Regions from separate parts of the Thauera humireducens genome, predicted to be linked through region 3. Evidence: predicted binding sites of a transcription regulator. Region 3 holds the regulator's gene; each other region holds the start of a gene.
What was found. Region 3 encodes FNR, which switches genes on or off when oxygen is low (the NO sensors DNR and NnrR bind a similar motif). Its sites were predicted from a motif close to TTGANCTAGNTCAA; they were not measured.
Positions count from the first base shown of each region.

Region 1: napF (ferredoxin-type protein NapF) is a predicted target of FNR. The motif match lies at 1,636-1,649, and genes of this name have one in related genera.
Region 2: AC731_RS01620 (NAD(P)H-dependent oxidoreductase subunit E) is a predicted target of FNR. The motif match lies at 1,647-1,660, and genes of this name have one in related genera.

Region 1 covers NZ_CP014646.1:3,202,378-3,206,524, forward strand. Annotated here, with positions in the region: gene AC731_RS14965 (ATP-binding protein) at 1-902, shown strand, start outside; gene narL (two-component system response regulator NarL) at 902-1,552, shown strand; gene napF (ferredoxin-type protein NapF) at 1,691-2,236, shown strand; gene AC731_RS14980 (chaperone NapD) at 2,233-2,487, shown strand; gene napA (nitrate reductase catalytic subunit NapA) at 2,489-4,147, shown strand, end outside.
Region 2 covers NZ_CP014646.1:340,322-344,468, reverse strand. Annotated here, with positions in the region: gene AC731_RS01620 (NAD(P)H-dependent oxidoreductase subunit E) at 1-1,565, opposite strand, end outside; gene gstA (glutathione transferase GstA) at 1,720-2,325, opposite strand; gene AC731_RS01610 (hypothetical protein) at 2,529-2,993, shown strand; gene AC731_RS01605 (TonB-dependent receptor domain-containing protein) at 3,104-4,147, shown strand, end outside.
Region 3 covers NZ_CP014646.1:50,163-54,309, forward strand. Annotated here, with positions in the region: gene AC731_RS00280 (Crp/Fnr family transcriptional regulator) at 6-686, opposite strand; gene AC731_RS00285 (SirB2 family protein) at 791-1,180, shown strand; gene fnr (fumarate/nitrate reduction transcriptional regulator Fnr) at 1,195-1,941, opposite strand; gene hemN (oxygen-independent coproporphyrinogen III oxidase) at 2,091-3,482, shown strand; gene AC731_RS00300 (sulfite exporter TauE/SafE family protein) at 3,540-4,147, shown strand, end outside.

The DNA of each region.
Region 1 (4,147 bases), 1.0 Mb from region 3:
ACGAGGCCTGTGTGGAATGCAGGTCGGTTTCCGTGGCCGGGGCAGAGCACCGTGGCGGCCAGCAGTTGCTGCGCTTCCCGTTGCGCGATCGCGAGCACCACTACGGCATGCTGCGCCTCGCCCTGCCCGCCGGCGAAGCGCTCGAGGACTGGCAGCGCCAGCTGGTCGAAGCCCTGTCGCGCCACATCGGCATGGCGCTCGGTGCGGCCCGGCGTAGCGAGCAGGAACGCCTGCTGGCCTTGCAGGAAGAACGCTCCGTGATCGCGCGCGAGCTGCATGATTCGCTGGCGCAGGCGCTGTCCTACATGAAGATCCAGATGAGCCTGCTGCAGCGCGCCCTGGCGGATCCGGCGCGCCTCGCCGAAGCGGGCACGATCCTGGCCGATCTGCGCACCGGGGTGAACGACGCCTATCGCCAGTTGCGCGAACTCCTGGTCTCCTTCCGTCTCGAGTTGTCGGGCGACCTGGGCGCGCTGCTGCGTACCGCCGTGGCGGAGTACCGCGAGCGCGGTGGTGTCGACATCACGCTCGAGATCCGGCTGGCCGATTGCAGCCTGACGCCGAACCAGGAAGTCCACGTGCTGCAGATCGTGCGCGAGGCGCTGTCGAACATGCTGCGTCACGCGATGGCGCGTCACGCGCGTGTGGTCCTGACGTGTGACGAGGCCTGGCGGGTGACGATCACGGTCGAGGACGATGGCGTGGGCATCGATGACGGGCCGGTGGATGGCCGCGACCATCACGGCTTGTCGATCATGCGCGAACGGACCCGCAGTCTCGGGGGCGAGATCGAGATCACCCGTCGCGGTGAGGGGGGCACCCGTGTCAGCGTGAGCTTCCAGGCCGTTCACACCCTGCCGGCGCTCGCGGTCGACGCATTCACTGAAGAAGGACGCCATTGATGAACGACACGCCGCTCGAGTCCGTACTGATCGTCGATGACCATCCGCTGTTCCGCAAGGGATTGGCGCAGCTGCTGCAGACCGTTCCGGCCTTCCGTCTCGTCGGCGAGGCGACCGGCGGCGCCGAGGGCGTCGAGATGGCGCGCTCGCTGCAGCCCGACCTGGTGCTGCTGGACCTCAACATGCGTGACATGAGCGGGCTCGAGGTGCTGCGCCAGCTGCGTCAGATGCGGCCGGAGCCGCGGGTGGTGATGATCACGGTGTCGGACCAGGGCGAGGATGTGGTCGCGGCGTTGCGCGGCGGCGTCGACGGCTACCTGCTCAAGGACATGGAGCCCGAGGCGATGGTGGCGGCGCTCGCGGACGTCGCGGCGGGGCGGGTGGTGATCCCGCCCGAGCTCAACCTGCTGCTCGCCGCGGCCCTGCGCAGCGAAGTCCGGCCGCAGTCCGCGGACGCCGCAGGCCTGACCGAGCAGGAGCAGCGCATCCTCGACAAGATCGCCGCCGGCCTGTCGAACAAGATGATCGGACGCGAGCTCAACATCGCCGAGGGCACGGTCAAGGTCCACGTCAAGCACATCCTGCGCAAGCTCAACCTGCGTTCGCGGGTCGAGGCTGCCGTATGGGCGGTGGAACGCCCGCGCGGCTGACCCGGGCAGTTTTCCGCACGGCTTCGTCAGTCCGCGCAAGGCCTCGCCAGCTGCCTTGGCGCGCCAGCGTGCCGCTTCCGTCCTTGATCGCGGTCAATGACCGGGTTGGGGGCATGGGATTCAATGGGCGGCGTATAGATGGGTTCAGGGGCTCTTGTGGAATCGGCATCACCTTCTCGTCGGGGCTTTCTGCGCGGCAGGGTCCGTGCGGTAGCGCCCGCCCCGCGTCCGCCTTGGGCGCGGGAGGAGCGCGATTTCATCTCGTCCTGCACCCGCTGCGATGCCTGTATCGACGCCTGTCCGACCGCCATCCTGGTCCGGGCCGACGGCGGGTTCCCCGCGGTCGACTTCTCGCGCGGTGAATGCACCTTCTGTGGCGACTGTGTGACGCATTGCGCGCCGCGCGCCCTGCTGCGCCCTGCGGAAGGCGATGCACCCTGGTCCTTGAAGGCGAGCATCGGTCAGGCCTGCCTCGCGGCGGCGGGCGTGGAGTGCCGTGTCTGCGGCGAGAACTGCCCCGTGGGCGCGATCCGCTTCCGCCCGCGCATCGGCGGTGTGGCGCTGCCGCAACTTGAGGCCGAAGCCTGCACCGGCTGCGGCGCCTGCTTTGCGCCCTGCCCGACGCGGGCCATCGTGGTGCAGGCGCCGGTTGAATGCGATGTTCCGACGGAGAGCGAACAATGAAGATTGCAAGTCTGGTTCTGCGGGCCCTGCCTGCGGATTTCCCGGAGATCAAGGAAGCGCTGGCGCGCATCCCGGGGGTCGAGATTCATGGCTCCTCGGACGAAGTGGGTCGCATCGTGGTCACCGTGGAGGATGGCGAGGGCTGGTCGGTCACCGACTCGATCCTCGCGGTCAACCTCGCGCCCAAGGTGCAGGCGGTGACGCTGGCTTACGAATACACCGATGACGGTCTCGAATTGACGGAGGCATGAAATGAGCATGAATCGACGCGAATTCATCAAGAACAATGCGGTCGCCGCAGCCGCTGCAACGGCCGGCATCGGCATTCCCGTGGTCACGCAGGCACAAGGCAACGGCGCGGCCAGCGCCGGCACCAAGGTGCGCTGGGACAAGGCGGCCTGTCGTTTCTGCGGCACCGGCTGCTCGGTGCTGGTCGGCGTGCAGAACGGCCGCATCGTCGCCACCCAGGGCGATCCGGACTCGCCGGTGAACCGCGGCCTGAACTGCATCAAGGGCTACTTCCTGTCCAAGATCATGTACGGCGAGGACCGCCTGACCAAGCCGCTGCTGCGGATGAAGAACGGCAAGTACGACAAGAACGGCGAGTTCACGCCGATCTCGTGGGACCAGGCCTTCGACATCATGGAAGAGAAGTGGAAGAAGGCGTTCAAGGAGCACGGCCCCGACTCCATCGCCATGTTCGGCTCCGGCCAGTGGACGATCTGGGAAGGCTATGCCGCCTCCAAGCTCTACAAGGCCGGCTTCCGCACCAACAACATCGACCCGAACGCGCGCCACTGCATGGCCTCGGCCGTGGCCGGCTTCATGCGCACCTTCGGCATCGACGAGCCGATGGGCTGCTACGACGACATCGAGAACGCCGACACCTTCGTGCTGTGGGGCTCGAACATGGCGGAGATGCACCCCATCCTGTGGAGCCGCATCACCGACCGTCGCCTGTCCAAGGAAGGCTGCCAGGTCCACGTGCTGTCGACCTTCGAGCATCGTTCGTACGAGCTCGCCGACAACCCGATGATCTTCGTGCCGAACACCGATCTCGCGATCCTGAACTACATCTGCAACTACATCATCCAGACCAAGCGCGTTAACACCGACTTCGTCAATCGCAACGTCAAGTTCAAGATGGGCGAGACGGACATCGGTTTCGGCCTGCGTCCGAACCACGTGCTCGAAGCCAAGGCCACCAGCAACGGCTATCCCGGCGCCGACGGCAAGCCCAAGGGCGATACCGGCGCGGCCAAGGACATCAGCTTCGACGAGTTCGCCAAGTTCGTATCCGAGTACACGGTCGAGAAGGTGTCCAAGCTGTCGGGCGTGCCCGAGGACCGCCTGACGAAGATGGCCGAGCAGTACGCCGATCCGAGCCGCAAGGTCGTGTCGTTCTGGACCATGGGCTTCAACCAGCACACCCGTGGCACCTGGGTGAACAACATGATCTACAACGTCCACCTGCTGGTGGGCAAGATCTCCGAGCCCGGCAACAGCCCGTTCTCGCTGACCGGCCAGCCGTCCGCATGCGGCACGGCGCGCGAGGTGGGCACCTTCGCCCACCGCCTGCCGGCCGACATGGTCGTCACCAACCCGATGCACCGTGCCCTGACCGAGCAGATCTGGCAACTGCCGGAAGGCACGATTCCGGCCAAGATCGGCCTGCACGCCGTGGCGCAGAGCCGCGCGCTGAAGGACGGCAAGGTCAAGTGCTACTGGACCACGACCACCAACAACATGCAGGCGGGACCGAACGTCAATGACGAGATCTACCCGGGCTGGCGCAATCCGGAAGCCTTCGTCGTGGTGTCCGACGTCTATCCGACCGTGTCGGCCCTGTCGGCCGACCTGATCCTGCCGTCGGCGATGTGGGCCGAGAAGGAAGGCGCCTTCGGCAACGCC
Region 2 (4,147 bases), 290 kb from region 3:
GAGCTGCGATCGAGGGCGAGCTTGTCCATCAGCCGCGCATTGACCGCGGTGCCGACCCGGCACGGCGTGCAGAAGCCGCAGCTCTCGTGCGCGAAGAAGTGCGCGAAGTTGCGCGCGGCCTCGAACATATCGCGCGACTGGTCGAACACCATGATCGAGCCGCCGGTGGGCACGTCCTCGAAGGCGATGCGGCGGCCGAACTCGCTGACGGCCAGACACGAACCCGCGGCGCCGGCGGTGGTCACGGCCTGGGTGTCGGTGGCGCCGGCTGCCTCCAGCACCTCGGCCACGCTGACGCCGAAGGGGAATTCGTAGATGCCGGGCCGCGCCACATCACCCGACACCGACAGCAGCTTGGTGCCGGTCGAGGCCGGGGTGCCGATGGCGCGGAACCATTCGCCGCCCCTCACCGCAATCAGCGCTGCCAGCGCCAGCGTCTCGACGTTATTGACGGTGGTCGGCTGCCCCAGATAGCCGTGGGTCACCGGGAACGGCGGGCGGATGCGCGGCTTGCCCGGCTTGCCCTCGAGCGACTCGATCAGCGCCGATTCCTCGCCGCAGATGTAGGCGCCGGCGCCAAGGTGGATCTCGATGTCGAAGGTGAAGCCGCGGCCGAGGATATCGCGCCCGAGCAGCCCCGCCTCGCGCCGCTGTGCCAGCCGGGTCTCGAGCCGGTCGAGCAGGTAGCGGTATTCGCCGCGCAGGTAGATGAAGCCCTTGCTCGCGCCGATGGCGAAGCCGGCGATGCACATGCCGTCGACCACCATGTCGAAGTCGCTGCTGAGCAGCACGCGGTCCTTGAAGGTGCCGGGCTCACCCTCGTCGGCGTTGCAGATCACGTAGTGTGCGTCGCCCCAGGCGTCGCGGCACGAACGCCACTTGATGTCGCTGCCGAAGCCCGCGCCACCGCGCCCGCGCAGGGCGGAGCGCTCGATCTCGCCCAGCAGCCCCGTAGGACCGCGATCCAGCGCGGCCGCCAGCGCTTCCCCCGGCGCCAGGCCGTGGTCGAGCAGCACGTCGCGGCGACGGATGTTGTCCTCGACGTGGAACCACTCCGGCGGCCAGTCGCCCACCGGCACGCGGCGGCGGATCAGGTGTGCCATCTCGTCGATGCGCGCCGGTGTGAGCCGGGTGATCGCGCGGTAGTTGGCAAGCAGCGCCGGCCCCTGGTCGCACATGCCGGTGCAGGACGTGGTGTCCACGCTGACCAGGCCGTCCTCGGCGACGCGCCCGGGCTCGAGCCACAGCTTCTCGCACAGGGCCTGCATCAACGCCTGGTTGCCCAGCATGCGGTCGGTGATGTTGTCCGAGAACAGGATGCGGTACTCACCCAGCGGACGGATGTGGAAGAAGCTGTAGAAGTTCGCGGTGCTCTCGACCTGCACACGCGGAATCTGCAGCCGGTGTGCGATGCAGGTCAGCGTCTCCGGCGCCAGCCAGCCCAACGCGTCCTGCGTCTCGCGCAGGATCTGCACCAGGCGGTGCGCCTCATACGCATGCCGCTCCAGGATCGACTCGATGTTCGTGACGGCCACGCCTTCCTCCTGCCTCGAAGGGGTCCACATGCATCGTGCGAGGTCTGCCCGACCATTCTGCACCAGCACCAGACCGGGCGTACCGGCGACGGACGACAATCCGCCTCGATCGTGACGCGGATCAAGACCTCTGCTTCTGCGTCCGCCGCCGGCACAGCCGCCCTCTTCAGGGCGGCGGAGATCCTCAGGCGAGCCCTTCGGCCTTGAGTGCGGCCTGCACCGCCGGGCGGGCGGCAACGCGCGCCTGGAAGGCAGTCAGGTTGGACCAGCGCGACAGGTCGATTTTGACGAAGGGCATCCAGCTCAGCACGGTGAACAGGTAAGCGTCGGCCACGCTGAAATCGTCGCCCAGCAGATACGCCTTGCCGGCCAGTTCGCCGTTCGTGTAATCGAGCCGGCGTTCGAGATTGGCCATCGCCGCCGCCTTCCAGGTGTCACCCGAAGCGGGGTTGAAGAAGGGGGAGCACGATCGATGCAGTTCGGTGCCGATGAAGGTCAGCCACGACTGCAGGCGGTAGCGCTCGACCGTGCCGTTCGGCGGCGCGAGCCTCTTCTCCGGCACGCGGTCCGCAAGGTACTGCACGATCGCCGGCCCTTCGGTCAGCAGTTCGCCGCCGTCGAGCAGCAGCGCCGGCACATAGCCCTTGGGGTTGATCCGCGTGAAGTCGGCGCCGCCGGCCGTCACCTTGGTCTTCAGATCGACCGCTTCGGTCTCGTACGGCAGGCCGCACTCTTCGAGCACGATGTGGGGTGACAGCGAGCAGGCGCCGGGCTTGTAGTAGAGCTTCATGAGGCGAATCTCCGTGTTGTAGGGGAAAGCGCAGTATGCCGCAGCCGCGAGAACTGCGGCCACGCCTCAGGTTGCTGAAGCGTGACCAGGTGACGGGAGCACCGGGAGGCACGCCCGACCAGACTTGCAGGTCTTCGGCGTGCATCCCACCCGTTTATTGCAACTTTGTTGCCTTAGATGCCGCCTCATTCTAGAATGCGGCGATGTCCTGCGCCGCACCCGCAGCCCGACCCCGCGCCGGGCTGCGTGCTTTCATCCTGTCGCTTCCGCACCCCCGCCGACTCGCCCGCCGCATCGGCGACGGACACGTGCTTGCCGGCAGGGCGCTGCTGCTCGTCCTGGCGCTCACGCTGCTCGCCGTGCAGATCGAGGTGCACGCACATGCGCTGTCCCATCTGGCAGAGCCAGACCGGGCCGCCACGAGCACCACGACGAACGGCGCATCGCCGGGCGAGGAAGACGGTCGTCACGCCGGCGCCGTCTGCCTGGAATGCCTGGCGCTCGCCGCGCTCGATCTACCTCCAGCCGCGCCGGCGTCCTTCACCTGCGACGACGACGGCGCCACGCTCCCGGCCATCGCCCTCCCGCCGGACCCGTCGTCCTCCAGTCCGCGGCGGCCACGCTGCCGCGCGCCGCCGTCATCGGTCCTTCGCCCCATCCCCTGCTGAAACCGTCGGGTCAGTGACCCGGCCTGCATGACGCCTCTCCGTCCGGTGCGCTAGCCAGGACGAAGGGCGGCCTTTGCCTTGCGCAAACAGAACACGAAGGAAGAACACCGATGTCCAGGCTTCAAACCGTACCCACCCCGCTCATGCTGAGCCTCGCCCTCGCTTTCGGGTCCGCCGTCGCGTACGCGGACGACACCGCGCTTGCCCCGGTCACGGTCTCTGCCAGCGCGCTCGCACTCGGCAGCGATCAGATGAGCACCCCGGTCAGCGTGCTCGCCGGCGACGAAGTCGTGCGCCGTCGTGCCGCCACGCTCGGCGAGACGCTGGCTGGTGAACCCGGCATCGCCGCCAGCCACTTCGGCGCCGGCGCCAGCCGGCCCATCATCCGTGGCATGGACGGGCCGCGCGTTAAGCTGCTGTCGGACGGCAGCGAGATCATGGACGCGTCCACGATCAGCCCCGACCACGCCGTGGCGCTCGAACCGATGCTTAGCGAACAGATCGAGGTGTTGCGCGGCCCGTCCGCGCTGGCCTATGGCGGCGGCGCACTCGGCGGCGTCGTGAACGTGCTCGACAAGCGCGTCCCCACCGCCGTGCCCGAACGCGGGGTCGAAGGCAGCGTGGAACTGCGTGCCGACAGTGTCGCAAACGGCGTCGCCGGCGCGTTCGAAGTCACGGCGGGCAGCGGCAACCTCGCCTTCCATGCCGAAGGGCTCAAGCGCGACGCGCGCGACTACCGTGTCGGCAGCGGCTGGGACCACAGCCGGGTCGACGGCAGCTACAACCAGACCGAGACCGGCAGCCTAGGCATGTCCTGGGTGGGCGCGCGCGGCTATCTCGGCCTCGCCTATACCCGTCAGCAGAACGAATACGGGCTACCCGGGCACAGCCATGAATACGAAGCCTGCCACCCGCACGGCAACCATCTCCACTGCGGCCACCACGGCGCGGAAGACGAGCACGATCACGACCATGAACACGACGAACACGGCGGCACCCCTTACGTGAAGCTCGACAGCGAACGCTGGGACCTGCGCGGCGAACTGCTGGAGCCCTTCGCCGGCTTCACCCGCGCCCGCCTGCGCGCGTCCTACACCGACTACGGCCACGACGAGATCGAGCGGGCCGAGGGGATCGACAGCGTCGGCACCCGT
Region 3 (4,147 bases):
AGTCCTCAGGCCTGGTAGCGGGCGAGGCGGGTCGGGTCGTGCAAGGTGATGCGTTTGCCCTGAACGCTGATCAGGCCCGATTCGCTGAGGTCGTGAAAGATGCGCGACAGGGTTTCGGGCGTCAGGTTCAGGCGTGAAGCGATGACCTGCTTGCTGGTCGGCAGCGCGATCTCGCACGGCGTGTCGCTGTCGGCGACCTGCAGCAGGTAGCCGATCACACGCTGGATGCTCGAGCGCAGCGAATAGGTCTCCACGTCCTGGATCAGCCCGTGCAGGCGGATGGCCATGCCGGCGAGGAGCTTGTGCGCGAAGGTGGAGTCCTGGTCGATCAGCTCGGTGACCACGGCCTGGCCGACGTGGATCAGCAGTGTTTCGGTCAGCGCTTCGGCGAACACCGGATAGGGCTTGTTCATGAACATCACGGCCTCTCCGAAGCTCTGCATCGGGCCGATGATCTCCACGACCTTCTCGGTCCCCTGTGGCGACGAAAAGGCGAGCTTGACCTGACCCGAGACGACGAAGTAAAAGCCATGCGGCTGGTCGCCGCGCTGGAACAGCACCTCGCCACGCCCGATGTGGCGGTCACGCGTGTAGCGCGCGACAAGCTCGAGATCGGTGTCCGAGAGTTCGCTGAACAGCGGGATGCGCTTGAGCAGCGCAGGCAGGTCGAGGGCGGCGTGGGTCATGTCCGTGCGTTCCTGGGTGGAAGCGATCTCATTATTGACGGCAATTCTAATCGACCCCGGGGCGCCGCGCGGCACGCGCGATGCCGGTCCGGGTGGGAGTACGCATGTATTTCGCAATCAAGCACCTTCATGTCACCTGCGTGGTGCTCAGCGCCATGGGGTTCCTGCTGCGCGGCTTCTGGATGATGACGGGCAGCCCGCGCCTGAACGCCCTGCCGGCACGGGTGCTGCCTCACGTCGTCGACAGCGCCCTGTTGTTGAGTGCGATCGCGCTGGCGGTCATGATCCAGCAGTATCCCTTCGACGCAGGGTGGGTGACGGCAAAGGTGTTCGGCCTGATCGCCTACATCCTGCTCGGCACGGTTGCGCTGAAGCGCGGCAGGACGAAGGGGATCCGGCTCGGCGCCTTCGCCGCCGCATTGCTGGTGTATGCGTGGATCGCCTCGGTGGCACTGACCAAGAATGTCGCAGGTTACCTGGCGGTTGCCGCCTGATCGCCGGGCGCGCCTCAGCGCCCGCTGCCGGCCGTCTGGTGCTGGATGAGCTTGCGCAGGCCGGCGGTATCCAGCAGGCGGATGTGCTTCTGCTGCACGGCGATCAGGCCTTCTTCCTGGAAGCGCGAGAAGGCGCGTGACACGGTCTCGAGCTTGAGCCCGAGATAGGAGCCGATTTCCTCGCGCGTCATGCGCAGGTGGAACTCGGCCGCCGAAAAACCGCGTGCGGTGAAGCGCTGCGACATGTTGAGCAGGAAGGCCGCCAGGCGCTCCTCGGCGCGCATCGAGCCGAGCAGCATCATCACGCCGTGGTCGCGCACGATCTCACGGCTCATGACCTTGTGGAACTGATGCTGCAGGCCTTCGACCTCGTGAGACAACTGTTCGAGCTTGGCGTAGGGGATCACGCACACCTCGCTGTCTTCCAGCGCGACGGCGTTGCAACTGTGCGTCTCGGTGCTGATGCCATCCAGACCGAGAATCTCCCCGGTCATCTGGAAGCCGGTCACCTGGTCGCGACCATCTTCGAGCAGCACGTCGGTCTTGAACGAGCCCGCACGGATCGCGTAGATCGCCTCGAAGGTGTCTCCCGCGCGGTAGAGGTTCTGCTGGCGCTTCACCTTGCGTCGCGCACCCACCAGTTCATCCAGGCGGCTCAGTTCGCTGTCGGGCATGCCGAAGGGCAGGCACAGTTCCACAAGATTACACTGCGAACAGGCGGTCTTGAGCCCGCTCACGGTAATTGCCACGCTTGCCCTCATCTGCACGATAATCCCGTCATCCCGACTCACAGAGTCCAAAACGCGGTTTAACAGTGTCCCCGGCTGGCATCACCATGGCCGTTGATCCACGTCAACCAAAAATTTGCGCTGGTCTGCCATTGTTAGGCACACACAGTAGCAGCAAGATCATGACCGAACAGAACGAACTCATCTTCGATCCGCAGCTGATCCGTCGATTCGACATCAACGGGCCGCGGTATACCTCTTACCCGACCGCGGATCGCTTTGTCGAGGCTTTCAATGCCGACGCGCTCAAGCACTGGCTTGCAAATCGGGCCATTGGCGGCGTCAGCAAACCGCTCTCATTATACTTCCACATCCCATTTTGTAACACGATCTGTTATTACTGCGCCTGCAACAAGATCATAACCAAGGATCATGGGCGTTCAGCCAAGTACCTGAAATACCTTGCTAAAGAGATCGAGATGCAAGCGGCCTGCCTGCAGGGCAGCCGCCAGGTGACGCAGTTGCACCTGGGGGGCGGCACGCCGACCTTCCTCTCGCATGACGAAATGCGGCAACTGATGGCCTCGGTCCGCGAGCACTTCACCTTGGTGCCCAACGGCGAATATTCGATCGAGGTCGATCCGCGCAAGGTCGATTTCGACACCGTCAAGTTGCTGGCCGAGCTTGGTTTCAACCGCATGAGCGTCGGCGTGCAGGACTTCGCCGAAGACGTGCAGCAGGCCGTCAACCGCATCCAGAGCTTCGACGAGACCAAGCTCGTCATCGATGCAGCGCGCGCCACTGGCTTCAAGTCGGTCAGCATGGACCTGATCTACGGCCTGCCGAAACAGAACGTCATCAGCTTCAACCGCACGCTCGAACAGGTGCTCGAGATCTCGCCCGATCGCATCTCGCTTTACAGCTATGCGCATCTGCCCGGCCTGTTCAAGCCGCAGCGTCGCATCTTCATGAGTGACATGCCGACGCCGGATACCAAGCTGCAGTTGCTGCAACTGGGTATCCGCCGCCTGACCGAGGCGGGCTATGTCTATATCGGCATGGACCATTTCGCCAAGCCCAACGACGAACTCACCGTTGCGCAGCGCCAGGGGCGCCTGCATCGCAACTTCCAGGGCTACTCGACACAGGCCGAGTGCGATCTGCTCGCCTTCGGCGTGTCGGCCATCGGCAAGATCGGCCCGGTGTATGCGCAGAACGTGAAGACGCTCGACGAGTACTACGACGCGCTCGACCGCGATGAGCTGCCGGTGCTGCGTGGCATCGAGCTCACCGCCGACGACCTGCTGCGGCGCGCGATCATCCAGGCGCTGATGTGCCATTTCGAACTGTCGATGCAGTCGATCGAGATCGCCCACCTGATCAACTTCCGGGAGTACTTCGCCGAGGAACTGACCGAACTTGCGGAGATGGAGAAGGCGGGGCTGGTCAAGATCGACGGAGACTGGATCAGCGTGCAGCCCGGGGGACGCTTGCTGGTGCGCGGCATCGCGATGGTGTTCGACCGCTATCTGCGGGCCGACCGCGAGCGCGCGCGCTACTCGCGCGTGATCTGAACCTTGCGGCAACGCAGCGTAGAATGAGGCTTTGCAGCAGCGGGGCCTTTTCTTCTCATGCCTGAAACCGGTTATTTCGCTGTCTTCCTGATCGGCCTGCTTGGTGGCACGCACTGCGTGTCGATGTGCGGCGGCATTGTCGGCGCGCTCACCGTGCAGGTGCAGACGCCCGGCAGCAAGCCGCAATGGCCGCTGCATCTGGCCTACAACCTCGGCCGCATCGCCACCTACACCGCACTCGGCGGCCTGGTCGGCGCGCTCGGCTCGGTGGGCATGCTGTACGACGGCATGCTGCCGGTGCAGATGACGCTTTACGTGCTCGCCAACCTGATGCTGATCGCGCTCGGGCTCTACCTCACCGGCTTCACCCGCCTGCTGGCACCGGTCGAGCGTGCGGGGCATGTGATCTGGCGCCGCATCCAGCCGGCCACGCGGCGCTTCCTGCCGGCGCGCTCGGTCAAGCAGGCGCTGCCGCTCGGGCTGCTGTGGGGCTTCATCCCCTGCGGCCTGACCTATTCGATCCTCGCCACGGCGCTCGTCACCGGTTCAGGTGCGCGCGGCGCCGGGCTGATGCTGGCCTTCGGCCTCGGCACGCTGCCCAACCTGCTGCTGGCGGGCATGCTGTTCAAGCGTTTCCGCGATTTCACCCGCAACCCGAAGGTGCG